Regions from separate parts of the Massilia timonae genome, predicted to be linked through region 1. Evidence: predicted binding sites of a transcription regulator. Region 1 holds the regulator's gene; each other region holds the start of a gene.
What was found. Region 1 encodes sigma-54, which starts transcription at its own class of promoters, with help from an activator protein. Its sites were predicted from a motif close to TGGCANGNAANCTGCTTT; they were not measured.
Positions count from the first base shown of each region.

Region 2: LO55_RS27035 (PEP-CTERM sorting domain-containing protein) is a predicted target of sigma-54. The motif match lies at 4,652-4,669, and genes of this name have one in related genera.
Region 3: LO55_RS13010 (CmpA/NrtA family ABC transporter substrate-binding protein) is a predicted target of sigma-54. The motif match lies at 6,060-6,077, and genes of this name have one in related genera.

Region 1 is NZ_JRYB01000001.1:1,133,804-1,143,514, forward strand. It holds gene ilvA (threonine ammonia-lyase, biosynthetic) at 1-590, shown strand, start outside; gene queF (NADPH-dependent 7-cyano-7-deazaguanine reductase QueF) at 677-1,504, shown strand; gene LO55_RS05005 (PTS sugar transporter subunit IIA) at 1,871-2,353, shown strand; gene hprK (HPr(Ser) kinase/phosphatase) at 2,421-3,356, shown strand; gene rapZ (RNase adapter RapZ) at 3,426-4,304, shown strand; gene LO55_RS26625 (hypothetical protein) at 4,320-4,475, opposite strand; gene LO55_RS05020 (DUF5694 domain-containing protein) at 4,606-5,676, opposite strand; gene LO55_RS05025 (enoyl-CoA hydratase/isomerase family protein) at 5,761-6,846, opposite strand; gene hpf (ribosome hibernation-promoting factor, HPF/YfiA family) at 6,970-7,329, opposite strand; gene LO55_RS05035 (RNA polymerase factor sigma-54) at 7,405-8,880, opposite strand; gene lptB (LPS export ABC transporter ATP-binding protein) at 8,892-9,644, opposite strand; gene lptA (lipopolysaccharide transport periplasmic protein LptA) at 9,656-9,711, opposite strand, start outside.
Region 2 is NZ_JRYB01000001.1:3,857,657-3,867,367, forward strand. It holds gene LO55_RS16535 (Crp/Fnr family transcriptional regulator) at 1-251, shown strand, start outside; gene LO55_RS16540 (RrF2 family transcriptional regulator) at 288-782, shown strand; gene LO55_RS16545 (NADP-dependent malic enzyme) at 962-3,163, shown strand; gene LO55_RS16550 (sulfite exporter TauE/SafE family protein) at 3,226-3,993, shown strand; gene LO55_RS27035 (PEP-CTERM sorting domain-containing protein) at 3,997-4,617, opposite strand; gene LO55_RS16560 (LysR family transcriptional regulator) at 4,755-5,666, opposite strand; gene LO55_RS16565 (mandelate racemase/muconate lactonizing enzyme family protein) at 5,762-6,928, shown strand; gene LO55_RS16570 (SDR family NAD(P)-dependent oxidoreductase) at 6,942-7,763, opposite strand; gene LO55_RS16575 (tartrate dehydrogenase) at 7,843-8,925, opposite strand; gene LO55_RS16580 (LysR substrate-binding domain-containing protein) at 9,022-9,711, shown strand, end outside.
Region 3 is NZ_JRYB01000001.1:3,022,504-3,032,214, forward strand. It holds gene LO55_RS12985 (error-prone DNA polymerase) at 1-1,170, shown strand, start outside; gene gntR (HTH-type transcriptional regulator GntR) at 1,263-2,291, shown strand; gene cynS (cyanase) at 2,303-2,752, opposite strand; gene LO55_RS13000 (ABC transporter ATP-binding protein) at 2,792-3,685, opposite strand; gene ntrB (nitrate ABC transporter permease) at 3,675-4,562, opposite strand; gene LO55_RS13010 (CmpA/NrtA family ABC transporter substrate-binding protein) at 4,581-5,981, opposite strand; gene LO55_RS13015 (gluconokinase) at 6,282-6,800, shown strand; gene LO55_RS13020 (glycoside hydrolase family 16 protein) at 7,043-8,824, shown strand; gene LO55_RS13025 (GH36-type glycosyl hydrolase domain-containing protein) at 8,826-9,711, opposite strand, start outside.

The DNA.
Region 1 (9,711 bases):
TGAACTTCGACCGCCTGCGCTTCGTGGCCGAGCGCGCCGAGCTGGGCGAATCGCGCGAGGCGGTCTTCGCCGTGACCGTGCCCGAGCAGCGCGGCAGCTTCCGCCGTTTCTGCGCGCTGGTCGGCCCGCGCAACGTCACCGAATTCAATTACCGCATCAGCCATGAAAACGAAGCCCATGTGTTCGTCGGCGTGCAGGTGGGCAGCCGCAGCGAGTCGGGCCTCTTGGCGCGCACCTTCGAGGAACACGGCTACAAGACGCTCGACCTGACCTACGACGAGCTGGCCAAGCTGCACATCCGCCACCTGGTGGGCGGGAAAAGTTCACTTGCGCATGACGAATTGCTGTATCGTTTCGAGTTCCCCGAACGGCCGGGTGCGCTGATGCGCTTCCTGGACAGCATGGCGCCGAACTGGAATATCTCGCTGTTCCACTACCGCAACCAGGGCGGCGACGTGGGGCGCATCCTGGTCGGGCTGCAGGTGCCGCAGGCCGAGATGGACGAGTTCCGGCAATTCCTCGCCTCGCTCGGTTATCGTTACTGGGACGAGAGCGGCAATCCCGTCTATAAATTGTTTTTGGGGGCATAGCCCCCAGATGCCGGTGATCTTGCGGTGTGACCGGCATCGTTTCATTGAACGCGTGGAAGGCAAGCCTTCCACCTACCGCCATCATTATGAATACACCTGACCAATCGCCACTCGGCAAATCCTCCGCCTACCAGAGCCAATACGCCCCGGAACTGCTGTTCCCGATCCCGCGCCAGCAAAAGCGCGAGGAACTGGGCCTCTCCGGCACGCTTCCCTTCTTCGGCGTCGACATCTGGAACGCCTATGAACTGTCGTGGCTGAACATGCGCGGCAAGCCGCAGGTCGCGATCGCGACCGTGACGGCGCCCGCCGATTCGCCGAACATCGTCGAATCGAAGTCGTTCAAGCTCTACCTGAACTCGTTCAACCAGACCCGCCTCGCCGGCCCCGAGGCTCTGCTGGCCCTGCTGCGCGACGACCTGTCGAACGGCTTCGGCGCGCCGGTCCACGTCACCCTGACCCACCCGGACCAATTCGGCAAGATCGGAATGGGCGAGCTCGAAGGCACGCTGCTCGACCGCCTCGACATCGAGGTCGACGATTACTCGCCGGCCCCGCAGCTGCTCAAGGCCAATCACGAGGAAGCGCCGGTCGAGGAAACCCTGGTGTCGCACCTGCTCAAGTCCAATTGCCTGGTCACCGGCCAGCCGGACTGGGGCACGGTGCAGATCCGCTACGTCGGCTCGCAGATCGACCAGGAAGGCTTGCTGAAATACCTGATCGGCTTCCGCGAGCACAATGAATTCCACGAGCAATGTGTAGAGCGCATTTTCATGGACGTGCTGCGCCAGTGCCAGCCGAGCAAGCTGGCCGTGTATGCACGCTACACACGGCGTGGCGGCCTGGACATCAATCCATGGCGGGCCAACTTCAGCTCCGGCAAGCCGGGTAATCTGCGTGGCGCGCGCCAGTAAACACCGCATTTCTGTCAGGATATTACTCGCACGCTTGTGCGTTTTAGGCGACAGCCATGCAAGGTGCATGGCGCCTCCTTTTGCTATACGATACTGAACGACCTGCCTTGTTTTTAAGCAGAGCTTCGAGTAATCGACGGTATTCAGGAGGACCGGCATACGATTGCTGGCTTCAACAGCTGATTCGTTGAGGAAATTGCGTAACGATGTTGATGCAGATCAACTAGCTGCTTATCCCGTTTCGACGGGTATCGTGCGGCCGTTCGGCGAGAAGGCCAAACTGTCGCGAATTCGAGTGTCTCGGGCCCTAAACAGGCCTATAATCCCGTGCTCGCAAGCACTCCACGCGTGCATCGCACCCACGTTATGACGAACCTAAGCAAAATCCTCTCGCTCGAGAACGTGCAACTCGACATCGAAGTGTCGAGCAAAAAACGGGCTTTCGAGCAGGCCGGCCTGATCTTCGAGAACAATTGCGGCATCGCCCGCTCGATCGTCTCGGACAACCTGTTCGCGCGCGAACGCCTGGGCTCGACCGGCCTGGGACATGGCGTCGCCGTCCCGCACGGCCGCATCAAGGGCAGCAAGAGCCTCAAGTCTCCGCTGGCCGCCTTCGTGCGCCTGAAGGAGCCGATTCCCTTCGAGTCGCCCGACGGCCAGCCGGTGAACCTGCTGTTCTTCCTCCTGATCCCCGACCACGTCACCCAGCAGCACCTCGAGATCCTGTCAGAGATCGCCGAGCTGTTCTCCGACGAGTCGGTGCGCACCGCCCTGGCGACCGACCCCGATCCGAAATCGGTGCATGACCGCATTATCAACTGGCAACCCAGCCTCCAGGCTCTGGGTTAAACTGCACGTCCAGTGAAACGCGCGGCAATCACGCCGCGCGCCTTATTTTGCGACGACGACAATGCCCATGCTGCAGTCTCCGCTGACCATCCAACGGCTGTACGACGACAACCGCGACAGCCTGCAACTCGGCTGGTTCGCGGGCTTTCCCGGCGGTGAACGCCAGATCGCCGGCGACGCCGCCTCGGCCGCCGACCAGGTCGGCCACCTGAACCTGATCCACCCGGGCCGGATCCAGGTGTTCGGCCACCAGGAACTCGACTACTACCACCGCCTCAAGGCCAATTCGCGCAGCCATGTGGTTGGCGAACTGATCGGCGGCGGCCCGCCCGCGCTGATCATCGCCCAGGGCCTGGAAACCCCGCCCGACATTCTGGCCATCTGCGACGAGCAGAACATCCCGCTGTTCTCGACCCCGCTGCCGGCGGCGCAGGTGATCGACTTCCTGCGCGTGTATTTATCGAAAAAGCTGGCCCAGCGCGTGATCATGCACGGCGTGTTCATGGATGTGCTGGGCGTGGGCGTGCTGATCACGGGCGACTCGGGCCTCGGCAAGAGCGAACTGGGCCTGGAACTGATCTCGCGCTCGCACGGCCTGGTCGCCGACGACGCCGTGGAATTCTCGCGCATCGCGCCGAACATGATCGAGGGCCGCTGCCCGCCACTGCTGCAGAACCTGCTCGAAGTGCGCGGCCTCGGCCTGCTGGACATCAAGGCGATCTTCGGCGAGACGGCGGTGCGGCGCAAGATGCGCCTGAAGCTGATCGTGCACCTGGTCAAGCGCGGCGCGCTGGACGAAGAGGTCGAGCGCCTGCCCTTCCACTTCCCGACCGAAGACGTGCTGGGCCTGCCGATCCGCAAGGTCGTCATTCCAGTGGCGGCCGGCCGCAACATCGCGGTGCTGCTGGAGGCCGCGGTGCGCAACACGATCCTGCAACTGCGCGGCATCGACACGCTACAGGAATTCATGGAGCGCCAGCGCCAGGCCATGAGCGCGGATTGAACAACTGAGGAACCGGTATCGACGGCGCGGCGGCGTGCCATCGGGTGAAGGTTGCGGTATCATCGCCGCATGCACATCGTCCTCATCACCGGCATCTCGGGCTCGGGCAAGTCCGTGGCCCTGAACGTCCTGGAAGACGCGGGTTACTACTGCGTCGACAACCTGCCGCCGGCGCTGCTGCCGGCCCTCGTCAATACGGTCAACGAAACCGGCACCGCCAAGATGGCGGTCGCGGTCGACGCGCGCAGCGCCGAGTCGCTGGTCGAACTGCCGGTGAGCGTGCGCCGCATGCGCGAGGACGGCCATGCGGTCAAGGTCATGTTCCTGACCTCGAGCACGCATTCGCTGGTCGCGCGTTTTTCCGAAACGCGGCGCAGCCATCCGCTGTCGCACGAGCTGCGGCCGGGCGAGAACCCGGCCTCGCGCCGCACCCTGATCGAATGCATCGCCGAAGAGCGCGAACGCCTGTCGTCGATCGAGAACCTGGGCCACGTGATCGACACCTCGGAACTCTCGGCCAATAAACTGCGCGCCTGGATCAAGGAGCTGGCCGAGGTCGCCCATGCGCCGCTGACCCTGTTCTTCGAGTCGTTCGCCTTCAAGGTCGGCGTGCCGCTCGACGCCGACTTCGTGTTCGACGTGCGCGCGATCCCGAACCCGTACTACGACCTGGCCCTGCGCCCCCTCACCGGCAAGGACCAGCCGGTGATCGACTTCCTCGACGCCCAGCCGAGCGCGATCGAGATGCTGGCCGACATCCGCAACTTCGTGGCCAAGTGGCTGCCTTCGTTCAAGACCGACAACCGCAGCTACCTGACGGTGGCGGTGGGCTGCACCGGCGGCCAGCACCGCTCGGTGTACATGGCCGAACACCTCGGCGCCTATTTTGGCGACACCGAGCGGGTGATCGTGCGGCATCGGGAGCAGCCGAAGAATCCGGCTGCGTGATCTCGTCGTCGCTGGTCAGCTATTGAAGAAGTAGTAGGCAGCGGCGCCCACGCTCTCACCCACGCGATATGGGACCAGGAATGCGAGGGATACGGCGCCGATGGCCAGGGAGGCTTTCACGAACGGCGCAAGCGCGCGGTATTCGGAAATCACGGTTTGCCAGAAAATCATGTGGAGCTGTCATCGTTGATGGAAGTCTGAAAGTATCACAAGAAGATGCCGCCCAAGCTCACGCATTCTCACCGCGGCTTGCAGGGATGCCCGACTCACGCGGGATGACTTCATCTTTCATGTGCAGCATTTACCGCAGCAGCGGCGCCGTATCGACGACCCGCACATCGTGCATCTGGTGCAGATAAGCTTCCAGGTAACCCTTGTGCGAAGCCCCGACGATGACCAGCAGCCGCGTGCCCGGCATGACGCCCACCACGTCGCGGATGTTCGCCGCCATGCGCAGGTTGCGCGTTTCCCAGTAGCCGACGTAGGCGCGGCCGAAGCGCTGCGGTGACGGCTCGTTCAGCGCCGCGCCGAAATCGATCTCGAAGCTCGCCGCGACGTGGGCCGGCGAATTGTAGGCGCGAACCATCGCCAGCAGGCCTTCCGGAGTATCCACGCCCCGGTCGAGGATCTCGTCCTCCTTCTTGCGCTTGGCATTGGCCGGATTGTCCCAGGCCTTCATGATCGCCTCGCCGGCCGCCTTGCGATCGGCGTAGGGGCGGCCTGCCGTCTGGTCGTCCATCGCATACACGCGCTCATGCCCCAGCCGGGCCGCCAGCTGCGCCGCGATCGCCACGCTTTCGTTGGGATGAACCGCGAGCTTTTGCAGCCGTGCGACCAGGACCTCATCCAGGCCGTCGCCGGCGCGGCGCTCGGCGTTCGGCAGGCGGAGCCACTGGACCACGGCCGACGCCTCCTCGCCGCCGGCCAGGAACACGGCCGCCAGGCGCCGTCGCTGGGCCGCCGACGGCGCCGCGGGCCAGGCGGCCAGCAGCCGTTCGGCCTCGGCGGTGGCCTGCGGCACGTCGAGCCCGGTCGCCGCCCTGGCCGGCGCGGTATCCCAGCAATAGCCGTCGACCGCCTCCTGGTAGCGCGCCGCGTAGCGGCGCATGAAATCGCACTGCGGCCCGGAGCGGTCCTCGACCGCGATCGCCTGCGGCTTCCAGGCGGCGAGCCGGTCGTTCAGCGGGGCCAGGCTCGACGTCTGGAAGGTCTTGGGCAGGTGCGCCAGGTGGGGCGAGCCGAGCACCATGATCTCGTTGACCGGCCCCGTCGCGGGGCCCTTGAGCCGGCTCGGATCGAAGGCCGGCTGGTAATCCTGCGCGGCGGCGGCGCAGGACAAGGTCATCGAGATCAGCAAGGCACGCAGGCGCATCGGGTTTCCTTTCAGGTCATGAAGACCCGATGTTCACACCTCACCGATATGGTGTCACGCAAAAATGGATATGCACGCAGCGGATTATGCGAGATGCCTGAGCGGATGCGCATGCTCCGGCCACACCGGGTCGAAGAAGCGCGCCACCATGTCGGGCGTCACCTGATCGAGCGAAGGCGGATTCCAGCGCGGCGCATTGTCCTTGTCGATGACGAGCGCGCGCACGCCTTCCAGCACTTCGCCATGCGCGAAGTTGTGACGCACCAGCGAACGTTCCATGCGCAGGCAGTCGGCCACGGACAGCTGCGCGCCGCGCGCCAGCAGTTCGTGGGTCACGCACATCAATAGGGGCGAGCGCTGGCGCATCGCCGCCAGGGCGCGCTGCGCGAACGGCGTCTCGTCGCCTTCGAGCGAAGCCATGATCGCGGCGACCGACGCGGCGCCGAAATGCGCATCGATCAGCTGGCGCTGGGCCTGCAGTTCGCCGTTGCCCGCCTGCGGCGCGAACGGCGCCGCGAAAGCGCGGATCGCCGCCGGCAGGTCAGCGCCGGGCGTGGACGCGATCAGGGCATGCAGGGCCGGCAGCTCGGCGCCCGGCACGAAGACATCGGCCAGGCCGATATGGAGCGCGTCGGCGGCGCCGATCGTCAGCCCGGTCAGGCCCAGGTAGTTGCCGAGCTGTCCCGGCGCATGCGACAGGAAGTGGCTGCCGCCGACGTCCGGAAACAGGCCGATGTTCACCTCGGGCATGGCCATCTTCGTGCGCTCGGTCACGATGCGCAGGCCGCAATCCGGGCCGCCCTGGGCGATGCCCATGCCGCCGCCCATCACGACGCCATCCATGATGGCGATGTAGGGCTTTGGGTAGAAATGGATCAGGTGGTTGAGCGCGTATTCTTCGGTGAAGAAATCCTCGAGCAGCGCGCTGCCGCCCATCGGCGTCGCATGGCCGACCTCATGGAAGAAGCGGATGTCGCCGCCCGCGCACAAGGCCTTCTCGCTGCTGCTGGTCAGTACGACCGCGTCGACCTGCCCGTCATGCCGCCAGGCGTGCAGCACAGTGGTGAGCGCGCGCACCATCTCGAGCGACAGCGAATTGAGCGCCTTCGGGCGGTCCAGGGTGATGATGCCGGTGCGGTTGGCGACGCGGGTCAGGACGTGGTCGGTCATGGCGTAATCCGTAATGGAGAGACATGCATTTTACCGAACACACGAAACGCGTCATATCGGGGAGCTGGATGCAAAAAGGGCGTCCCCTCAGACGCCCTTAGCTAGTGTGAGCCCTGCGCCTGATCAGGCGACAGCAGCGTCTTCGCCGCCGTTTTCCGGCAGGCGTTTGATCGAGGTACGGCTATGGTCCTTCAGCATTTGCTTGTGTTTCAGGATCTGTCTGTCCAGCTTATCCATCAGCGTGTCGATCGCGGCGTACAGGTCTTGCGCGACGCTTGCCACGTGCAGGGTCTTGCCCGACACCTGGACGTTGATCTCTGCTTTCTGCCTTTTTTCTTTTTCAGTGAGGTTGTCGACGGCCAGGAAGACGTGGGTGTCGATCACCTGGTCGAAATGGCGAATGATGCGCTCGAGCTTATTCTGAACGTATTCACGGATGGCGGGGGTTACTTCGAGATGATGGCCACTGATTGTGAGGTTCATACACACTCCTTTGAAAAGGTTGCACCGTGTGGACCACACCAACGCGACAAGGCACGACGGGTGTGGACGGCGCAGTTACAAGGACTTGCGGAGGCTTACAGGGGGTATCTTGAGGGCTTCACGGTATTTTGCAACCGTCCGGCGCGCGATGACCATGCCTTGTTCCCCGAGCATCTCCGCGATCTTGCTGTCGGACAATGGGTTCCTAGGGTCTTCTGCTCCTGTCAATTGTGCGATGAGCGCACGGATTGCCGTCGAGGATGCTTCGCCTCCCGCCTCGGTGGCAACGTGGCTGCCGAAGAAATACTTCAACTCAAACATGCCGTGCGGGGTCAGCATGTATTTCTGCGTTGTGACACGAGAAATTGTGCTCTCGTGTAGGCCTAGTGTATCAGCTATCTCACGTAAAACAAGGGGCCGCATGGCAACCGCGCCATGGGAGAAAAAGTTGCGCTGGCGCTCGACGATCGCCTCCGCCACGCGCAGGATGGTGTCGAATCGCTGGCGCATATTCTTGATGAGCCACTTCGCTTCCTGCAGCTGCGCGCCCATCTGCGCTTCGCTCTTGCCCTGCTTGAGGAGGCTCGCGTACAGGCTGTTCACGCGCAGGCGCGGCATCACGTCCGGGTTCAGGGTGACCGCCCAGCCGCTCTTGGAACGGCGCACGATCACGTCCGGCACCACGTAGTCCGACACGTTCGAAGCGAACGCCGCGCCCGGATGCGGATTGCATTGGCGCACCACGGCCTGCACCTCGCGCAAGTCTTCGTCGTCGCAGTCGAGCGCTTTTTTCAGCTTGCTGTACTCGCGCTGGGCGAACCAGCTCAGGTAACCCTCGACGATGGTCAGGGCCATGCGCCGCGTCACCAGCGGCACGCCCGGCATGCGCCGGATCTGCAGCGCCAGGCACTCGGCCGCGCTGCGCGCGCCGACGCCCACCGGGTCCATGCTCTGCACCAGCGCCAGCGCGCAGCGTAATTCGTCGATCTCGATCTCGAGTTCTTGGGGCAGCCTGGCGTGAATCTCGTCGAGCGGCTCTTCCAGGTAGCCGTTGTCGTCCAGCGCATCGATCACCAGCTCGGCCAGCGCACGGTCGCGCGCCGACAGGATGGCTTCGCGCACCTGTTCCATCAGGTGTTCGCGCAGCGTGATGGCGCAGGCTTCCAGTTGCGGGCGGCCGTCCTCGTCCTCGCCGCCGCCGGACGATGGCGCGCCGCCGTCGCTCCAGTCGGCATCGACGCGATCGTTGTCGGCGCCGCCCTCGAACCCCTCGCCCTCCTGCGCCGGCGCACCCTCGCCCTCGGCCTGCTGGCCGGGCGCCGGCGGCGCTTCGCCATTGGCGGGCGCATTGTTGATGGCGCCATCGGCCAGCAGGCGCACCGATCGGTCGAGCGGATCGTCGAGCCGCTCGAGCAAGGGGTTATCGCCCAGTATCTGCTCGATCTCCTGGTGCAGCTCTAGCGTCGACAGTTGCAGCAACCGGATCGACTGCTGCAGTTGCGGCGTAAGCGCGAGGTGCTGCGAAGTGCGAAGTTGCAGGGACTGTTTCATCTAGGCGTCGCTCACATGCGGAAGTGTTCACCCAGGTACACGCGGCGCACCGACTCGTCGGCGATGATGTCGTCAGGACGGCCGGAGGCAAGCACCGCGCCCTGGTTGATGATGTAGGCGCGGTCGCAGATGCCGAGCGTCTCGCGCACGTTGTGGTCGGTGATCAAAACACCGATCCGGCGCTCCTTCAGGAAGCGCACGATGCGCTGGATCTCGATCACGGCGATCGGGTCGACGCCGGCGAACGGTTCGTCGAGCAGCACGAAGCGCGGATTGGTCGCCAGCGCGCGCGCGATTTCCACGCGGCGACGCTCGCCGCCCGACAGCGACAGCGCCGGATTCTCGCGCAGCTTCTCGATCTGCAGGTCGGCCAGCAGGGTGTCGAGGCGCTCGTTGATCTGGTCTTTCGACAGCGGCTTGCCGTTGTCCTTCTGCAGCTCGAGCACGGCGCGGATGTTCTCTTCCACCGTCAGCTTGCGGAACACCGAAGCCTCTTGCGGCAGGTAGGACAGGCCCAGTACGGCGCGGCGGTGGATCGGCAGGCTGGTGATGTCGGTGCCGTTGATGTCGATCGAGCCGGCGTCCGACGGCACCAGGCCGACGATCATGTAGAACGACGTCGTCTTGCCGGCGCCGTTCGGGCCCAGCAAGCCGACCACTTCACCGCATTCGACCTGCAGCGACACGTCGCGCACCACCAGGCGCTTGCCATAGCTTTTCTGCAGGCCCTTGACGACCAGGGTGCTGCGATCGCCCAGCTCCATCGGAATCGCCGTCATTGGACGCCTCCGGCGGGTGCGCGCTTGGGCGCCAGGATCAGGGTGCCGCGCC
Region 2 (9,711 bases), 2.7 Mb from region 1:
CGGACGTCGAGTCCTATACGCTGCGCAGCGGCAGCCAGCGCATCGTCAGCTACCTGCTCAAGGACGATCCGCCGCAGGGCGCGCAGGTGACGCTGGCGGCGCGCAAGAAGATGATCGCGTCGCGCCTGTCGCTGTCGCCCGAATACTTTTCGCGCGTGCTGCACGACATGGCCCACCGCGGCATGGTCGGCATCGCCGGGCGCAGCATCACCATCCTCGACATCGAGCGCCTGCGCGCCTACGAAGGCTGACGCCGCGCCGTCATCAACCATCCACGGAGGCGTTTCATGTACATGCACCTGACCGAATTCACCGACAACGCCCTGCGCCTGCTGGTCTACCTTGGCAACCACCGCGAGCGGGTCGCGACCATCAACGAGATCGCCGAGCGCTACGGCATTTCGCGCCACCACCTGGCCAAGGTGTCCTGCGTGCTGTCCGCGTCGGGGCTGATCGAGACCTCGCGCGGCCGCCTGGGCGGGATGCGCCTGGCCGGCGCGCCGCGCGACATCCGCCTGGGCGAAGTCGTGCGCTGCACCGAGCGCGGCCTGGCGCGCGGCGCGCGCGGCGGCGCGGATGGCGAGCGGCCGCCATGCGGCCAGCCGGACGACCGCCTGCAGCAGTCGCTGGCGGTGGCCACCGCCGCCTATCTGGCCGAACTCAATCGCGTGACCCTGGCCGACCTGATTCCCGGCAGCGGCGAGGCCCACGGCGACGTGCCGGGCTGGCTGGCCACCCACGCCTGGCGCTGGCGGCACTCGGCGCTGGAAGAGGGGGCGTGAGCGGCATCGTGGCGACATGGTCCGCGTCGACGACCCGGCGCCGGCGCACAGGCGTAAGGACAAAACAGCACGACCGTGCGTAACTGCGCCCGCACGCGATGGTGTCGCTTCGGCTAGAATGTTTGCCCATGAATGGAAGGCCGCCTTCCACGCCGCGACACCCAAGTTATAGGAAGACCATGAGTACCGATAGTAATCTGAACGAAGCCCAGAACACCCAATTGCGCATCGACGCGCTGGAATACCACCGCAGCCCGACCCGCGGCAAGATCGAAGTGGTGGCCACCAAGCCGCTGTCGAACCAGCGCGACCTGTCGCTGGCCTACTCGCCGGGCGTGGCCTACGCCTGCGAGGAAATCGCCGCCGACCCGGCGACCGCCTTCGACTACACCTCGCGCGGCAACCTGGTGGCCGTGATCTCGAACGGCACCGCGGTGCTGGGCCTCGGCAATATCGGCCCGCTGGCGTCGAAGCCGGTCATGGAAGGCAAGGGCTGCCTGTTCAAGAAGTTCGCCGGCGTCGACGTGTTCGACCTGGAGCTGGACGAGCTGGATCCGGACAAGCTGGTCGACGCCATCGCCATGCTCGAGCCAACCGTGGGCGGCATCAACCTCGAAGACATCAAGGCGCCGGAATGCTTCTACATCGAGAAGAAGCTGCGCGAGCGCATGAACATCCCGGTCTTCCACGACGACCAGCACGGCACCGCCATCATCTCGACCGCCGCGCTGCTCAACGCGCTGAAGGTGGTCGGCAAGGACATCGGCCAGATCAAGCTGGTCTGCTCGGGCGCCGGCGCGGCGGCCATCGCCTGCCTCGACATGATGGTGCTGCTGGGCGTGAAGCAGTCGAACATCTACGTCACCGATTCGAAGGGCGTGATCTGGCAGGGCCGCGAAGCGAACATGGAAGCCAACAAGGCGCGCTATGCGCAGGCGACCGATGCCCGCACCTTGGGCGACATCGTCAAGGATGCCGACGTGTTCCTGGGCTGCTCGACCGCCGGCGTGCTCACCGCCGACATGGTCAAGACCATGGCCGACAAGCCGGTGATCCTGGCCCTGGCCAACCCGGAACCCGAGATCCGTCCGGAAGTGGCGAAGGCCGCGCGCCCGGACGTCATCATCGCCACCGGCCGTTCGGACTATCCGAACCAGGTCAACAACGTGCTGTGCTTCCCTTACATCTTCCGTGGCGCGCTGGACTGCGGCGCGACCCGCATCACCGACGAGATGAAGCTGGCCTGCGTGACCGCGATCGCCGAACTGGCCGAAGCCGAGGCGAGCGACGTGGTGGCGCTGGCCTACGAAGGCCAGGACCTGACCTTCGGCCCTGAATACATCATCCCGAAGCCGTTCGATCCGCGCCTGCTGGCGGCGATCGCGCCGCGCGTGGCCGAGGCGGCCGCCGCATCGGGCGTGGCGACCCGTCCGATCGAGGACATGGACGCCTACCGCGACCAGCTGGGCCAGATGATCTACCACACCGGTTTCTTCATGAAGCCGGTGTTCAACAAGGCGCGCGCCAACCTGCGCAAGGTGGCCTACGCCGAAGCGGGCGAGCCGCGCGTGCTGCGCGCGGTGCAGACGGTGGTGGACGAGGGCATCGCCCAGCCGGTGCTGATCGGCGACGAGGGCGCGATCGCGCGCGCCGTCAAGCAGGCCGGCCTGCGCCTGCAGGCGGGCGTGGACTACACGGTCATCGCGGCGGAAAGCGACACCACGCTGCAGGGCACGCGCCTGCTCAAGTCGGGCCAGGTCGACGCCCTGATCTGCGGCATGACCGGCAGCTACGACAGCCACCTGGAACACGTCCGGAACGAGATCGGCGTGGCGCCGGGCGCCGAAGTGCTGGCCGCGATGAACGCGCTGGTGCTCGACAAGCTGACCCTGTTCATCACCGACACCTACGTCAACGAGACCCCGAGCGCCCAGGAACTGGCGGCGATCACCCGCCTGGCGGCCGACGCCATGCAGCACTTCGGCCTGGAGCCGAAGGCGGCGCTGCTGTCGCACTCGTCGCAGGGTTCGTCCGAGCGTCCATCGGCGCGCCGCATGCGTGAAGCCCGCGCCCTGCTGGCCGAACAGGCCCCAGAGCTGGCGGTGATCGGCGAGATCCACGGCGACGCCGCGCTGTCGCAGGAAATCCGCGACATCTACAACATCGACGCCGGCTACGCGGGCAGCGCCAACCTGCTGGTGATGCCGTCGCTGGACGCGGCCAACATCCTGTTCAATGTGCTCAAGGTCGCCAGCGGCAAGGGCGTGACGGTGGGGCCGATCCTGCTGGGCGCGGCCAAGTCGGTGCACATCCTGAGCCCGAGCGCCACCGTGCGCCGCATCGTCAACATGACGGCGCTGGCTGCCGCGCAAGTCGTCTAATGCGCTAACCCTCCCCATCCGGCGGCCCCTTGCGAGGGGCCGTCGCGTTTTTGGCTTTCTCCATGATTTCCGTGATCGACCTCGCATTGAACTTCGGCCTGGGCGCCTCGCTCGGCATCGCCGGCGGCATGCTGGGCATCGGCGGCGGCCTGATCGCCATTCCGGTGCTGGGCCTGTTGTACGGCATGAACCAGCACCTGGCCCAGGGCACGGCGCTGGTGATGATCGCGCCGAACGTGGCGATCGGCTTCTGGCGCTATCACCAGAAGCATCCGGTCGACCTGCGCTCGGTCGGCGTGGCCGGCCTGTGCTCGATCGGGACCGCCTGGCTGGCGGCGCGCTTCGCGGTGGCGATCGACGCCGACGTGCTGCACTACGCCTTCGCGTTGTTCCTGCTGGCGCTGGCGCTGTACTTCGGCTGGCCGTCGCGGCGCAAGACCGGCGCGCCACCCCCGCCCGTGAAGGAAGTGCCGCGCCGGTTGATGCCGGCGATCGGCATCGCCAGCGGCGCGGTGTCGGGCTTCTTCACGATCGGCGGCGGCATGGTGGTGGTGCCGGCGCTGGTGAGCCTGTTCAAGATGCCGCAGACGCGCGCCCAGGGCATGGCGCTGGCGCTGGTGGTGCCGGGCGCCTTCGTGGCGCTGGCCACGTATGGCCACAGCGGCGCGGTCGACTGGCAGGTCGGCCTGCCGCTGGCGCTGGGCGGCGTGCTGACCGTGTCGTGGGGCGTGCACCTGGCGCACACCTTGCCGCCACGCCTGTTGCGGGTGGCGTTCAGCACGGTGTTGCTGGCGGCCGCCGTCACCATGCTGGTGACCGGCGGCGCTTGATGCTCAGCGCTTGCGGCGGCTGGCCGCCAGGCCGGCGAGGCCGAGGCCGAGCAGCGCCAGGCTGGCCGGTTCCGGCACCTCGTTCGGGCCGATGTACTGCGGGACGATGCGGCTTACGTGCTCCTGGTAGCCGCCGTTATAGTCGAGCCACTGCTCGTAAGCCGGTTCCAGGGTTCCCCGCGACACGGTGCCACGGTGGGTTCCCGAGAAGCTTTCGAATCCAGAGCCCTCGGGTCTGGCCAGATAGATCGAGCTGGCGTAGTCGGCAGTGTAGTACAGGATGCCGGACGGATCGTAGGCGAACGTGATGCCGAACCAGGTGGTCTGGTCACCGCCGAAGTCGCTGTAGATGCTGAAATTGGTCGGGCCGTCTTGCAGGAAATGCGTGCTGACCGCGGTGATCCGGGTGCTGCCCTCGGACCACTGCGGCGACAGCGACATCTGGAAGGGCCTGCCCACACCCTGGATCGGCACCCCGAACCGGAAGTCGGCGATGGACCCATCGGTATCGTGCTGCACGAAATAGCCGGTCAGCGGACCGTTGAAATTGTATTGCACGTAGCCCGCCCATGCCGGCAGTGCGCCCAGCAGGCCTGCAGCGACCACCATCATTTTTCTGATCATGTTGTCTCTCCCTGGTTGAGTGGAAACCGGGCAGGGAGCAAGTAGCATGCCAAAAAATTAATCTGATTACGATCAAGGACTTGGCGACTTCCCGATGAGATTTGCCGCTTGCCTGTAAAGCAGTCCGACAGGGCGATTCAGTCGGCGATGCCGCCGCCGGCGCCGAACCGGTCGAGCAGGAAGTCGATGAAGGCGCGCGCCCGCGCCGACTGGTGGCGGCGATTGCGGTAATACAGATACAGGTCGGCCCCCGGCTGCACGTAGCCGGGCATGACGATCTTCAGGCGCCCGCTGTCCACGTACTTCTTCAGGTCCCATTCCGAGCGCACCAGAATGCCGTGTCCGTCCAGCGCCCAGCCGAGGGCGATGTCGCCGTCGTTGCTCGACAGCGTGCCCCCGACCTTCACCGAGACGCTGCGTCCCTCGTGCACCAGGCGCCAGACGCCGTAGGCGTCGTCGTTCTGTCGGTGCACGATGCAGCGGTGCGCCGCCAGTTCTTCCAGCGTGCGTGGCTCGCCGTGCTGCTCCAGATAGCGCGGCGAGGCGCACAGGAAGCGTCGGTTCGACATGACGCGGCGCGCCACCAGGCCCTGGTCGGGCAGTTCGCCGAAGCGGATCGCGAGGTCGATGCCGCCCGCGGCCAGGTCGACCGGGCGGTCGGTGACGTCGAGCTGCACCTCGACCTGCGGGTAGCGCTGGGCGAAGCTCGACACCAGCGGCGCGATGGCGGTGCGTCCAAAGCCGAGCGGGGCGTTCACCCTCAAGAGGCCGCGCGGCACCGAGCGCGTGCCGGACACCGCTTCTTCCATCTCGCGCAGGTCGGCCAGGATCCGGGTCGCATAGTGCAGATAGGTTTCGCCTTCGGGCGTCAGGCTGCTGGTGCGGGTGGTGCGGTTCACCAGGCGCACGCCCAGGTGTTCTTCGAGCTGGGCCAGGCGCTTGGTGGCGGCCGGCGGGGTCAGGTCCAGTTCGCGGGCGGCCGCCGACAGGTTGCCGTGGCGCGCCAGCAGGACGAAGAATTCGAGGTGGGAAGCGAGGTCGTTTTTCACCGCAGGTTAAGAATCTAGTGAATCCGCCTCAATCATAACCGCCTTTGGAGCGAATAATCTGGTGGCTCGTACAACCGCAAGCGAAGGAACACCAGATGAGAATCGTCGAGATCCGCGAAAAAACCGTCCCGATCAGCTCCCCGATCCGCAACGCGTACATCGACTTCAGCAAGATGACGCTGAGCGTGGTCGCCGTCGTCACGGACGTCATGCGCGACGGGAAGCCGGTGATCGGCTACGGCTTCAATTCCAACGGCCGCTACGGCCAGGGCACGCTGATGCGCGAGCGCTTCATCCCGCGCATCCTCGAGGCCGATCCGGCGTCGCTGCTCGATGCCGACGGCGACAACCTGGATCCGCACAAGGTGTGGCAGGCGATGTTCACCAACGAGAAACCGGGCGGGCATGGCGAGCGCTCGGTGGCCATCGGCACCATCGACATGGCGGTGTGGGACGCGACCGCCAAGATCGCCGGCAAGCCACTGTTCCAGCTGCTGGCCGAGCGGTATGGCAACGGCGAGCCGGATCGTAAAGTGTTCGTCTACGCGGCCGGCGGCTATTATTACCCGGGCCAGGACCACGGCAAGCTGAAGGACGAGATGCGCAGCTACCTGGATCGCGGCTACACGGTGGTCAAGAAAAAGATCGGCGGCGCCTCGCTCGACGAAGACCTGCGCCGCATCGATTCGATCCTGAGCGTGCTGGGGGATGGCCAGAAGCTGGCGGTGGACGCCAACGGCCGCTTCGACCTGGACACCGCGATCCGCTACGCCAAGGCGCTGTCGCAGTACGACCTGTTCTGGTACGAGGAAGCCGGCGACCCGCTCGACTACGAGCTGCAGGCCACCTTGCGCAACTACTACGACAAGCCGATGGCCACCGGCGAGAACCTGTTCTCGATGCAGGACGCGCGCAACCTGATCCGCCACGGCGGCATGCGTCCGGACCGCGACTGGCTGCAGTTCGATTGCGCGCTGAGCTACGGGCTGGTGGAGTATTTGCGCACGCTCGACATGCTGCGCCAGCATGGCTGGTCGAGCAGCCGCTGCATTCCGCACGGCGGCCACCAGATGTCCCTGAACATCGCGGCCGGGCTGGGGCTGGGCGGCAACGAGTCCTATCCCGACCTGTTCCAGCCGTATGGCGGCTTCCCGGATGGGGTGAAGGTCGAGAATGGCTACATCACGATGCCGGACCTGCCGGGGATCGGGTTCGAAGGGAAGGCCGACCTGATTGCGGAGATGCGGCGTTTGACCGATTGAGCGGACCTCGTCGTTAATCCTTCAGGCCCGACCCGGGCCTGGCCTGGGCCGCATGCAGGTCGGCCTTGACGGTGTCGGGGGCCAGGTTGTTGACGACGTTGCCGATGAATTTGCTGCTGGCGAGGCCCGCGACGATGCGGTCCTTGCCTTCCTTGAGGGCTTCGTAACCTTCCGCGGCCACCTTTGCCGGCGACGCCTTTTCTCCCACGCCGAGCTTGTTGGTCAGCATGTCGGCGCGCGGCCAGAAATTGGTGTCGACCTGGCCCGGCATCAAGAGCGTGATGGTAATGCCTTCGATGCCGCTGTCCTTGAGTTCGGACTTGACCGCTTCGGCGAACGACACCAGGAAGGCCTTGGTCGCGCCATACACAGCCTCGTACGCCGTCGGCATGGTGCCCGAGATCGAGGCGGTGAACAGCAGCTTGCCGGCGCCTTGCTCGACCATGTCGGGCAGGATGCGCTTGGTCAGGTGGACTTGCGAGATCGTGTTCAGCTGGATCATCGCGATCTCTCGTTGCAGGTCGGTGCCGCCGACGAAGCGGCCGCCGAGGCCGACGCCGGCGTTGAGGGCGGCGGCGGCCAGCGGGCGGCCCGCGGCGCGCACCGCCGCGTACAGGGTTTCGACGCCGTCGAATTCGGTGAGGTCGGCCACCACGGTGGCAACTTGCGCGCCGCGGCTTTTCAGCTCGTCGGCCGCGGCGTCCAGGCCGGCCTGCGTGGTGGCGGTGATGATGAGGTCATGGCCGTCGGCCGCGAACTGGTGGGCCAGTTCGTAGCCGATGCCGCTGGAGGCGCCGGTGATCAGCGCCAGGGGGCGATGGGTTTGCTCTGTCATTGCTGGCTCCTTCGATTGATCGTTGGGGCCAGCGTAGCATGTCGAAAAAATAGCCCTCGTCCGGCTGGGCAGGTCGCTTCTAGGCGTCGAGATAGCGCGCGACCGCCTGTCCCACTTCGGTGGTGTTGGCGGAGCCGCCCATGTCCGGCGTGCGCGGACCCTCGACCAGGCACTTCTCGATGGCGGCCAGCATGGCGTCGTGCGCCGCGGTGTAGGTGGCGTCGCCCTGGCCCAGGAACTCGAGCATCATCGCGCCGGACCAGATCATCGCGATCGGGTTGGCGATGTTCTTGCCGTAGATGTCGGGCGCCGAGCCGTGCACCGGTTCGAACAGCGAAGGGAAGGTCCGTTCCGGATTCAGGTTGGCCGATGGCGCGATGCCGATGGTGCCGGTGCAGGCCGGGCCGAGGTCGGACAGGATGTCGCCGAACAGGTTCGAGGCCACCACCACGTCGAAGCGCTCGGGCGAGATCACGAAGCGCGCGCACAGGATGTCGATGTGGTACTTGTCCCATTTGACGTCGCCATACTGCTGGCCGATGGCGGCCACGCGCTCGTCCCAGTAGGGCATCGAGATCGAGATGCCGTTCGACTTGGTGGCGGCGGTCAGGTGTTTCCTGGGGCGGCGCTGGGCCAGGTCAAAGGCGTACTTGAGGATGCGGTCGGTGCCGTGGCGGGTGAAGACCGATTCCTGCAACACGAATTCGCGCTCGGTCCCTTCGAACATCTTGCCGCCGACCGAGGAGTATTCGCCTTCGGTGTTTTCGCGCACCACGTAGAAGTCGATGTCGCCCGGCTTCTTGTTGGCCAGCGGGCAGGGCACGCCGGGCATCAGGCGCACCGGACGCAGGTTGACGTACTGGTCGAACTCGCGCCGGAACTTGAGCAGCGAGCCCCACAGCGAAATATGGTCGGGCACCGTCTCGGGCCAGCCGACGGCGCCGAAATAGATGGCTTCGAAGCCGTCCAGTTGCTGGCGCCAGTCGTCCGGCATCATCTTGCCGTGCTGCGCGTAGTAGTCGCAGTCGGCCCAGGCGAAGGTGGTGAATTCGAGGCCGATGCCGAAGCGGCGGGCGGCCACCTCGAGGGCGCGCAGGCCTTCGGGCATGACTTCCTTGCCGATGCCGTCGCCGGCGATGACTGCGATCTTGTGGGTTTTCATGGGGCGTGGCTCCTGAGTGCTGGATGAATGTGGTCAGCATAATCCGAAACACTGTGTTTATAATATGGACTTTCGTGGTCGCCAGGAACACGTAACGTGAATAATCTGCTGGAGAATGCCGACTTGCGTGTGTTCGTGACCGTCGTGCGCAAGGGTTCGTTCGCCCAGGCCGCCGCCGAGCTGGGCATGTCGGCGGCCTATGTCAGCAAGCGCATCGGCGTGCTCGAAGAAGCGCTGGGCGTGCGGCTGTTCCAGCGCACCACGCGCCGCGTCGTCATCACCGAGGAGGGCGAGCAGGCCTTCGGGCGGGCCCAGGCGATCCTGGACAGCCTGGACGACCTGGTCGACGAGGTGTCCGAGCGGCGCCGCGAGCCCAGTGGCCGGGTGCGCATCTGCAGCAGCTTCGGCTTTGGGCGCAATGTGGTGGCGCCGGCCATCGCCAAGCTGGTGCGCGCTTATCCGGCGCTGCAGATCCGGTTCGAGGTGTTCGACCGCCTGGTCGATCCGGTGGCCGAAGGTTTCGACCTCGATGTGCGCATCGGCGACGAGATCGCGCCGCAGCTGATCGCGCGCCGCCTGATGGCGAACCACCGCATCCTGTGCGCGGCGCCGGACTACCTTGCGCAGCATGGCGCGCCGCGCTCGCTGCAGGAGCTGTCCGGCCACCATTGCCTGGTGATCAAGGAGCGCGACCACCCGTTCGGCGTGTGGCGGCTGCGCGCGCGCGGTGGCGAAGAAACGGTGAAGGTCTCGGGCGCGCTGTCGACCAACCACGGCGAGATCGCG
Region 3 (9,711 bases), 1.9 Mb from region 1:
GTGCCGATCTTCCAGGAGCAGGTGATGCAGGTGGCGATCCTGGGCGCCGGCTTCACGCCGGGCGAGGCGGATCAACTGCGGCGCGCGATGGCGGCCTGGAAGCGCAAGGGCGGCCTCGAAAAATACTACGAGCGCATCGTGGGCGGCATGCTCGAACGCGGCTACAAGCAGGAATTCGCCGAGGCGATCTTCAGCCAGATCCAGGGCTTCGGCGAGTATGGCTTTCCCGAATCGCACGCGGCCAGCTTCGCGCTGCTGGCGTATGCGAGTTCGTGGCTCAAGTGCCACGAGCCGGCCGCTTTTCTCTGCGCGCTGCTCAACAGCCAGCCGATGGGCTTTTATAGTCCCTCGCAACTGGTGCAGGATGCGCGCCGCCACGGCATCGAGGTGCGGCCGGTCGACGTCGCCATCAGCGGCTGGGATTCGGCGCTGGAGGAATACGACCCCGTCGACCGCTCGCGCCAGCCGGCGGTGCGGCTGGGCTTCTCGCTGCAACGCGGATTGAAGCAGGAGGCGGCCGAGCGCATCGAGCAGGCGCGCGCCATACGGCCGTTCGACAGCGTGGCCGACCTGGCGCGGCGCGCGCATCTCGACCGGGGCGACCTGCAGGTGCTGGCCGCGTCCAACGCGCTGCGCTCGCTGGCCGGGCACCGGCGCGAGGCCTTGTGGCAGGCCTCGGGCGCGGCGCCCGACAAGGATCTGTTGCGCCCGACCGTGCCGCGCGAAGAGACGCCGGCATTGCAGGCGCCGAGCGAAGGAGAGGAAATCGTCGGCGACTACCGCGCGCAGGGATTGACGCTCGGCCGCCATCCGTTGGCGCTGCTGCGCGAGCGCCTGCTCAAGCAGCGCTTCATGCCGGCGTCGACCCTGATGGATTTCCAGGACGGCCAGCTGGCGCGCGCCTGCGGCCTGGTCACGGTGCGCCAGCGCCCCGGCACGGCCAAGGGCGTGCTGTTCATGACCCTGGAAGACGAGACCGGCAACGTCAATGTGATCGTGTGGCCGACCCTGGTCGAGCAGCAGCGGCGCGAGGTGCTGAGTGCGCCGCTGCTTGGGGTGTACGGCATCTGGCAGCGCCAGGGAGAAGTGCGCCACCTGGTGGCCAAGCGGCTGGTCGATATGTCGCACCTGCTGGGCGGGCTGGATGCGCGCAGCAGGGATTTTTGTTGATCAGGCAACGTTCATCCCAGGGCCGCCACGAAAGGCCTGGTTATTGTTGATAGAATGGAACCAGGGATGAAGAATGCTACGACAGGATGACCATGGATAAGACGGGCCGCAGCAAGGGCAGGGGAACGGGGCGCGCGACGCTCGAGCAGGTGGCGGGCATGGCGGGCGTATCGATCATGACCGCCTCGCGCGCGCTGAGCCAGCCTCAGATGGTCTCCGAGGTCACCCGGGTCAAGGTGGAGCGTGCGGTGGCGGAGCTGGGCTACGTGCCCAACCGCGCGGCGCGCGCGCTGGCCTCGTCGCAGTCGCACGTGATCGTGGTGCTGGTGCCGTCGTTCTCCAACGCCGTGTTCACCGCCGTCCTCGAAGGCATCCATGACGCCGTCGCGCCGGGCCAGTACCAGCTCCTGATCGGCAATACCTATTATTCGCAGGCCGAGGAAGAAAAGCTGCTGCGCACCTATCTGCAATCGAGCCCGGACGGCATCCTGTTCTCGAGCCAGGCCCACAGCCCGGCCGTGGCGAAGATGCTGGAAGCGTCGCAGGTGCCGTCGGTGTCGATGATGGACCTGTCGGACGAACCCGGCGCCCTGTCGGTCGGCTTCTCGCAGTTCGAAGCCGGCATGGAGATGACGCGCCACCTGCTCAAGAAAGGCTACCGCCGTATCGGCTTCATCGGCGCCCAGCTCGACGAGCGCACGCTGCGGCGCGCCGACGGCTATCGGGCCGCGATGGTCGAGGCCGGCCTGGCCGACCCGCGGCTCGAGCTGATGGTGCCGGAGCGCTCCACGATCGCGCTCGGCGCCGAGTTGATGGGGCAGATGATGGCGAACATGCCCGACTGCGACGCCGTCTTCTGCTGCAACGACGACCTGGCCCACGGCGCCGTCTATCACTGCCAGCGCCACGGCGTCCAGATCCCGCAGGAGATCGCCGTCTGTGGTTTCAACGACCTCCCTGCATCGGCATGGATGATGCCGTCGCTGACCACCATCGACACGCCGCGCTACCAGGTCGGCTTCGAGGCCGCCAGCCTGCTGCTGCAGGTGATCAAGGGCCAGGAACCCGAACGCAAGCGCATCGACCTGGGCTTTACCTTGCGCGAGCGCGAGAGCGCCTGAGCCGACGATGGTCAGTAGGTCTTATAAGGCAGGAATTTACCGGACAAGACCACGTTGACGCGGTCACCCTTCGGATCTTCGGTGCGCTGGATGTCCATCGAAAAATCGATGGCGCTCATGATGCCGTCGCCGAATTCTTCGTGGATCAGTTCCTTGATCGTGGTGCCGTACACGTTCACCAGCTCGTACCAGCGGTAGATCAGCGGATCGGTCGGCACCGCGGTAGGCAGCGAACCCTTATAAGGCACGATCTGCAGCCAGGCAATGGCTTCGTCGGATAGTTCGAAGATCTTGCCGACCGCCTCGGCCTGCTGCTTGTCCAGCGTCATCTGGCCGAGGCAGGCGGCGGTGGTCCATTCCTTCGACAGGCCGGTGGCCTCGGTCACGTCGCGCCACTTGATGCCCTTGCGGACCTTGGCGGACAAGATCATTTTAGTGACGTCTTCACGGCATGAAATCATATCGGGCTCCATCGATGTGGTGGTGGTAAAGGCGGATGCTCAGGCCGAAGCCCGGGCAGGGTAATGGTCGGGGACAGGCTGCGCATCGTCTTCCAGGCCGGGACGTACGATGCGCGTCGCCGAGGGCTCGGCGCCGTCGGCGCCGGACTGCTGCAGCATCTTCGAACGGCGCACCAGGAAATCGACCAGGTGGTTGCGGATCTTGTAGAACTGGGGATCGCGGTGGATCGTGGCGCGGCTGCGGTCGGCCGGCAGCGTGTTGACGACGATCTCGGCGATCTGCGCCCGGGGGCCGTTGCTCATCAAGAAAATGCGGTCGGCCAGCAGGATCGCTTCGTCGACGTCATGGGTGATCATGAAGACGGTCTGGCGCGTGGCCGCGCAGATGCCCAGCAGCTCGTCCTGGATCGTGCCGCGGGTGAGGGCGTCGAGCGCGCCGAACGGTTCGTCCAGCAGCAGCATCTTGGGTTCGACCGCGAAGGCGCGCGCGATGCCCACGCGCTGCTTCATGCCGCCCGAGAGCTCGGCCGGCTTCTTGCGCGCCGCGGCGCTCAGGCCCACCATCTCGATGAAGCGCGCGCCGTGCTCGCGCACCTTGTCGCGCGGCCAGTCGGGATGGCGCGAACGCACGGCGAAGCCGATATTGTCTTCCACGCTCAGCCACGGCAGCAGGGCGTGGTTCTGGAACACCACCCCGCGGTCCAGGCCGGGGCCGGTCACTTCGCGGCCGTCCATGATCACGGTGCCGGCGCTGGCCGCTTCGAGCCCGGCCAGCACGTTCAGGATGGTGCTCTTGCCGCAGCCGGAGTGGCCGATGATGCAGATGAACTCCCCGCGCTCGATCGCGAACGACACCTGTTCGAACACCGGCGGCTGGCCGGCGCGGTAGGTCTTGGCCAGGCCGTCGACCTGGACGAAGCGATCATTCGGCATAGGTCACCTTCTTTTGCAGGGCGGCGAACATCAGGTCCAGCGCCATGCCCACGACGCCGATCATGAGCACGGCGAACAGCACGTTCGCCAGCGACAGGTTGTTCCATTCGTTCCACAGGAAGTAGCCGATGCCGTTCCCGCCGATCAGCATTTCGGCGGCGACGATCACCAGCCAGGCGATGCCCATCGAGATGCGCATGCCGGTGATGATGGTCGGCGCCGCGGCCGGCAGGATCACCAGGAAGGCCTTGCGCAGCGGCGACACTTCGAGCGTGCGCGCGACGTTGAGCCAGTCCTTGCGCACGCCGGCCACGCCGAAGGCGGTGTTGATCAGCATGGGCCAGATCGAGCAGATGAAGATCACGAAGATGCCCGAGATCGACGAATCCTTGATCGTGTAGAGCGCGATCGGCATCCAGGCCAGCGGCGAGATCGGCTTGAGCACCTGGATGAAGGGATCGATCGCGCGGTACAGCAGCGGCGACATCCCGATCACGAAGCCGAGCGGGATCGCCACCAGCATCGCCAGCAGATAGCCCAGGGCGACGCGCACCAGAGAATGCGCCAGCTGGATGCCGACGCCGCGGTCGTTCGGGCCGCGGTCGTAGAACGGATCGGCCAGGTGGCCGCCCGCTATCTGCGCGAACTGCGACGGCGTGGGAAAGCCGCTGCCGGCGGTGGGCGCCGGGTCCGCCGAGGTAGCATCGACAGCGGCCGGCGCCTGTCCCATCAGGGCGGCGTACTCGGCTTCCTCGGCGCTCATCGCCGTCACCGGCGCCGTGGCGCGCGGCGCGGTGGCGATGTGCCAGACGCCGAGCAAGACCAGCAGCAGCGCCAGCGACAGCAGCGCCGCCTTGAACTTCATGTGCTTGTGCATGGATTCTTCCGTTCCAACTCAGGCGCGCTTGATCGCGAAGCTGTCCAGGTAGGCCTGCGGCTTGGCCGGATCGTAGGTCTTGCCCATGATCGTGAACGGGCGGTAGCCGCTTGCCGCGGCGGCCGGCGCCGGCATGCCGAGGGCCGCCATCTGCCTGCGCGCATCGGTCAGCAGGAACACCTGCTCGGCCAGCGCCTTGTAGTTGACGTCGCCTTTCAGGTAGCCCCAGCGCTTCATTTGCGTCAGCATCCAGGTCGCCATCGAATACCAGGGCAGGGCGTCGAAGTCGGCGCGGTCCGGCTCGTTGCGCACCTTGCCCAGGCCGTCGGCGAAGCGGCCGGAGAGTGCTTGCAGCACCACGGTCTCGGGCTGGTTCAGGTAGGCCGGCTTGCTGATGGCCTTGGCGATCTCGGCCCGGTTCTCGGCCTTGTGCGCCATCGCGGTGGCGTTCAGGATGGCGCGGTACAGCGCGGCGAAGGTGTTCGGGTTCTGGTCGATGAAGGCCTGCGAGGCGCCGAAGGCGCAGCAGGGATGGCCGTTCCAGATGTCCTTGGTGAGGATGTGGATGAAGCCGATCTGGTCGAACACGGCGCGCTGGTTGAACGGATCGGGGCCGAGGAAGCCGTCGATGTTCCCGGCGCGCAGGTTGGCGACCATCTCGGGCGGCGGCGTCACGCGCAGCTGGACGTCGCGGTCCGGGTCCAGCCCGTGCTCGGCCAGGTAGTAGCGCAGCAGGAAGTTGTGGACCGAATACTCGAAGGGGATCGCGAACTTGAAGCCCTTCCAGTTGCGCGGGTCGCGGTTGTTCTTGTGCTTGAGGCCGAGCGTGATCGCCTGGCCGTTGATGTTCTGGATGGTGGCGACGCGCATCGGCTGCGGCGTGCCGCCCTGGCCGATCGACATCGCCAGCGGCATCGGCGCCAGGAAGTGCGAAGCATCGAGCTCGCGGTTGATCATCTGGTCGCGCACCAGCGCCCAGCCGGCGGTCTTGCTGAGGGTGACGTTCAGGCCCTGCGCCTTGTACATGCCCATCGGGTCGGCCATGATCAAGGGGGTGGCGCAGTTGATCGGGATGAAGCCGATCTTGAGGTCCTTCTTCTCGAGCGCGCCCGTTTTTTCCATCGCATTGGCCTGCAGGCTGGCCAGCGGCAGCAGCGAACCGATCGCCGCCATCAGCGTCGGCGCGCCCACCGCCTTGATCAGGTTGCGGCGCGTCGCTTCATGCGGAAACAGGGCGCGCACCGCGGCCGCTTCGACGAAATCGCCCGACAACGCTTCGGCATCGCCGGCGCGCCGCAGCCTGGCGGCTTGCGCCTCGCGATCGTGCTCGTCCTGGGAACCATGCCGGCCGCAAGCGCAGCCGCAGCCGGTCAGGGAAGATTCGGTCGAATAAGGACGGTACAGATTCTCATCTTTCATTGGCGAAGACCCCTGATAGTGGTGATGACGCAAAAAGTGAAACTGCGAGGCGGGCGTGACCATGCCTGAGCATTGTCGACAGCAAGACCTGTGCCATCTGGAATCGTGTGGGGTTAAGCCATTCATTTCAAAGACGAAAACCGCTTTTTGCCTTGACAAGCGCCGGCCGGGCGGGGTGTGCGATTGCTGCCGACAGGCACCGGCGCCGCGCATCCGCCCAACCGTGGTGCATGATGCTTTACATCCTTCGTGCCCAGGCGCTACAATCGGCTGTATTGATGTTAGCGTTAACATGAGGCAATGACGACACAAGCGCGAGACGACAACAAGGGGACGGCCTGGGTAGTCATGGGCGTGAGCGGCTGCGGCAAGACCAGCATCGGCGAAAAGCTGGCCGCCGCGCTTGGCGTGCCGTTCATCGAGGGCGATGCCTTCCATTCGCAGGCCAATATCGCCAAGATGAGGGCCGGCACCGCGCTGACCGACGACGACCGCCGCGACTGGCTCCTGACCCTGCGCGACAAGCTCGCCGCACGCGAGGGCGGGGCAGTGCTGTCGTGTTCCTCGCTCAAGCGCGCCTATCGCGACCTGCTGCGCAGCGCCGGCGGCGACGTGCGCTTTGCCCACCTGGCCGGCGAGCGCGGCCTGCTGCTCGAGCGCGTCAGCAACCGCCCCGGCCACTACATGCCGCCATCGCTGCTCGACAGCCAGCTGAATACGCTCGAACCCCTGCAGCCGGACGAAGCCGGCATCACCCTCGACATCCGCGACAGCCAGGAACAGCTGGTCGCGCAAATCCTCGCCAGCGTCCGAACCTGACGCGGCGCCCTCCACCCCGTCGCATGCATATGCCGGCGGGATAATCGCACACGAAACGTTCACATCCGTTTGACGCCTCGCGAGAATCGGACTATATTTTTCTTTCCAGTTTGGAAAGGTTTCCAACTTCCATATTCCGCACGAATCCGCATGCATTCGAGACCAACGGCAAGTTGGCGAGGCGCGGCACGGCCATCCCGGCACGGCCGCATTTTCTTGTAGTGAGAACAAGAGGAGTCGACGTGAACAACCAGAACCAGAATCATCGCTCGAGATGGAAACCTTTCCATGTGGTTGCCGCCAGCATCCTGCTGGCGTGCGGCGCGCAGGCCGCGGCCAGCGTGACCAACCCGGTCATCGGCCAGCTGCTGTGGTCCGAGGAGTTCAATGGCAACAGCGTGAACACCGGTGTGTGGAACCTGCAGGACGGTAACGGCTGCCAGATCGGCCTGTGCGGCTACGGCAACGCCGAGCTGCAGTACTACAGCCCCAACAACGCCAGCATCGTCAACGTGCCGTTCGAATCGGGCACGCGCGCGCTGGCGATCCAGGCGCGCAGCCAGACGATCGGCAGCAATGTCTTCACCTCGGCCCGGCTCGACACCAAGAACAAGGTGCAGGTGCAGTACGGGATGATCGAGGTGCGCATGGCCACGCCGAACCTCGGCACCGGCTTGTGGCCGGCCGCGTGGATGCTGGGCGTCAGTCCGCAGACCTGGCCGCGCAACGGCGAGATCGACATCATGGAGATGGGCCACAAGGCGTCCGGCCGCGCCGAGGGCGGGGCGCCGTCGTCGAACCACTTCGTCGGCTCGAACGTGATCACCTGGCAGCAGGCCGCCTGCGTGCCCGGCAACGAAAGCTGCGCCGCCTCGACCGCGTGGCAGACCAAGAACTGGTACGTGCCCCAGAACTCGCTCGCGAACCGCTTCGTCACCTACCGCTTCTATTGGGACGAGAGCCAGATGCGCTTCACGACGGTCGACAACGGCGTCGAGCACAATATGTACAACGCGCCGCTGCCGGTCAATTCGAGCGCGCTGCAGGCGCCGTTCTACCTGCTGCTGAACATGGCCGTGGGCGGCAACTTCACCGACGCCGCCAACCCGGGCCAGGTCACGGCGCCGCTGCCCGCCACCATGTACGTCGACTACGTGCGCGTCTACCAGATGGACGGCAAGGGCCAGGTGAAGCTGGGCGACCAGACCGTGCCCGAAGTAGCCGGCAAGTTCGGCGTGTTCACCGACACCACGGCGGTCAACAACAAGCTGGTGGCAGGGACGAGTTCCGACATCTTCCTGTGGAACGCCGCCTCCACCGGCGCCGGCAACACCGCGCCGTTCGAAGGCAGCAACGTCATCGCCTGGAACTACACCACGCCGGGCCAGTGGTTCGGCGGCGGCATCCAGGCGCGCCAGGCGCGCAACCTGAGCAACTACCGCGCCAACGGCACCGTCAAGTTCCGCATCCGGATCCCGGCCAACGTCGGCTTCAGGATCGGCATCGGCGACACCTACACGAACCAGAACTGGGTCAACTTCCCGGCCAATACCACGGCCTATGGGTTGACGCGCAACGGCCAGTGGGCGCAGGCCTCGATTCCCGTCTCGACCCTGCTCGGGCCGCTGGTTGCGGCGCAGTCGCTTCACGACATCTTCATGATCTCGAGCATCGACGGCGCGCTGCCGTCATCGAGCTTCCAGTTCGCGATCGACGACATCGTGTGGGAGTCGGGCGGCGGCGGCGCCACGCCGCAGCCGGAGCCGAGCGGCCCGACCTCGGTCAGCCAGACCTCGTCGACGATGCTGCAGTTCCGCACCACCACCGGCGGCTGGGCCGACGTGCACTACACCGTCAACAACGGACCGCAGCAGAATGTGCGGATGCAGCTCAGCGGCGCCAACAACACGTACACGGCGGGCGGGCTGAAGATCGGGGACGTGGTGCGGTACTGGTTCACCTACTGGGACGCGCAACGCGGGTTCGCGGTGGATACGCAGCAGCAGACGCACACGATGCAGTAAGCTAGGGCACGCTTACCTCGAGCCGGTAGGTGCGGCCCGCTTCGATGTTGTCGACGCGGGCCGCAGGCAGGGCCACACCATCGCATGTCACCTCGACCCGGTCGACCGCGCCGCGCCTGATGTCGACCTCGAAGGTCGCGCCGCGGAAGCGCCGCGTCACCGTCATGCCATCCCAGCCGGACGGCAGCTGCGGCGCCACCGTCAGGCCTTTCAGGTCGCCCTTCAGGCCGCACAGCCCCTCGATCAGGCAGCGGTAGACCCAGGCCACGGTGCCGGTGTTGAACAGCTGGCTCGAGCGCCCGGCAGTGCGCGGATACTCCTTGTAGGCGCCGCGATAGTAGTTCGGGATGAACACCGGCAGCTGGCCGCGCTGCAGGTAATCGTCCAGGCCGGGGCCGGGGATCATCTTGCGCAGCGCGTCGAAGGCGCGGTCGGCTTCGCCGATCGTGTACAGGCTGTAGATGTAGAACACCGAGGCGTGGTTGTACACGGCGCCGTTCTCGGCCGAGCCGGGATGCTTCTGCGTGACGCGGCCGACATCCTCGCGCATGCTGCTATAGGGCGGCGCGAACATCTGCACGCCGTAGGGCGTGCGCAACTGCTCGTCGATCGCCTTCAACATCAGCGCGCGTTGTTCGGCGTTGGCGGCGCCCGACAGGAAGGCCCAGCTTTGCGGGTTCAGGTAGATGCGGCCTTCGGTATCGCTGGCGACGCCGAACTTGACGTCGTCGTCGGTGATGCCGCGCGCGAACCAGGCGCCGTCCCACAGGTGCGCTTCGGCGGCGCCGTTCATCGCCTCGGCGCCGGCGCGGTAGCGCGCCAGCGAAGCGGCGTCGCCGCGCGCGGCGCACACGTCGGCCCACAGGTTCAGCGCATAAGCCGCCGCC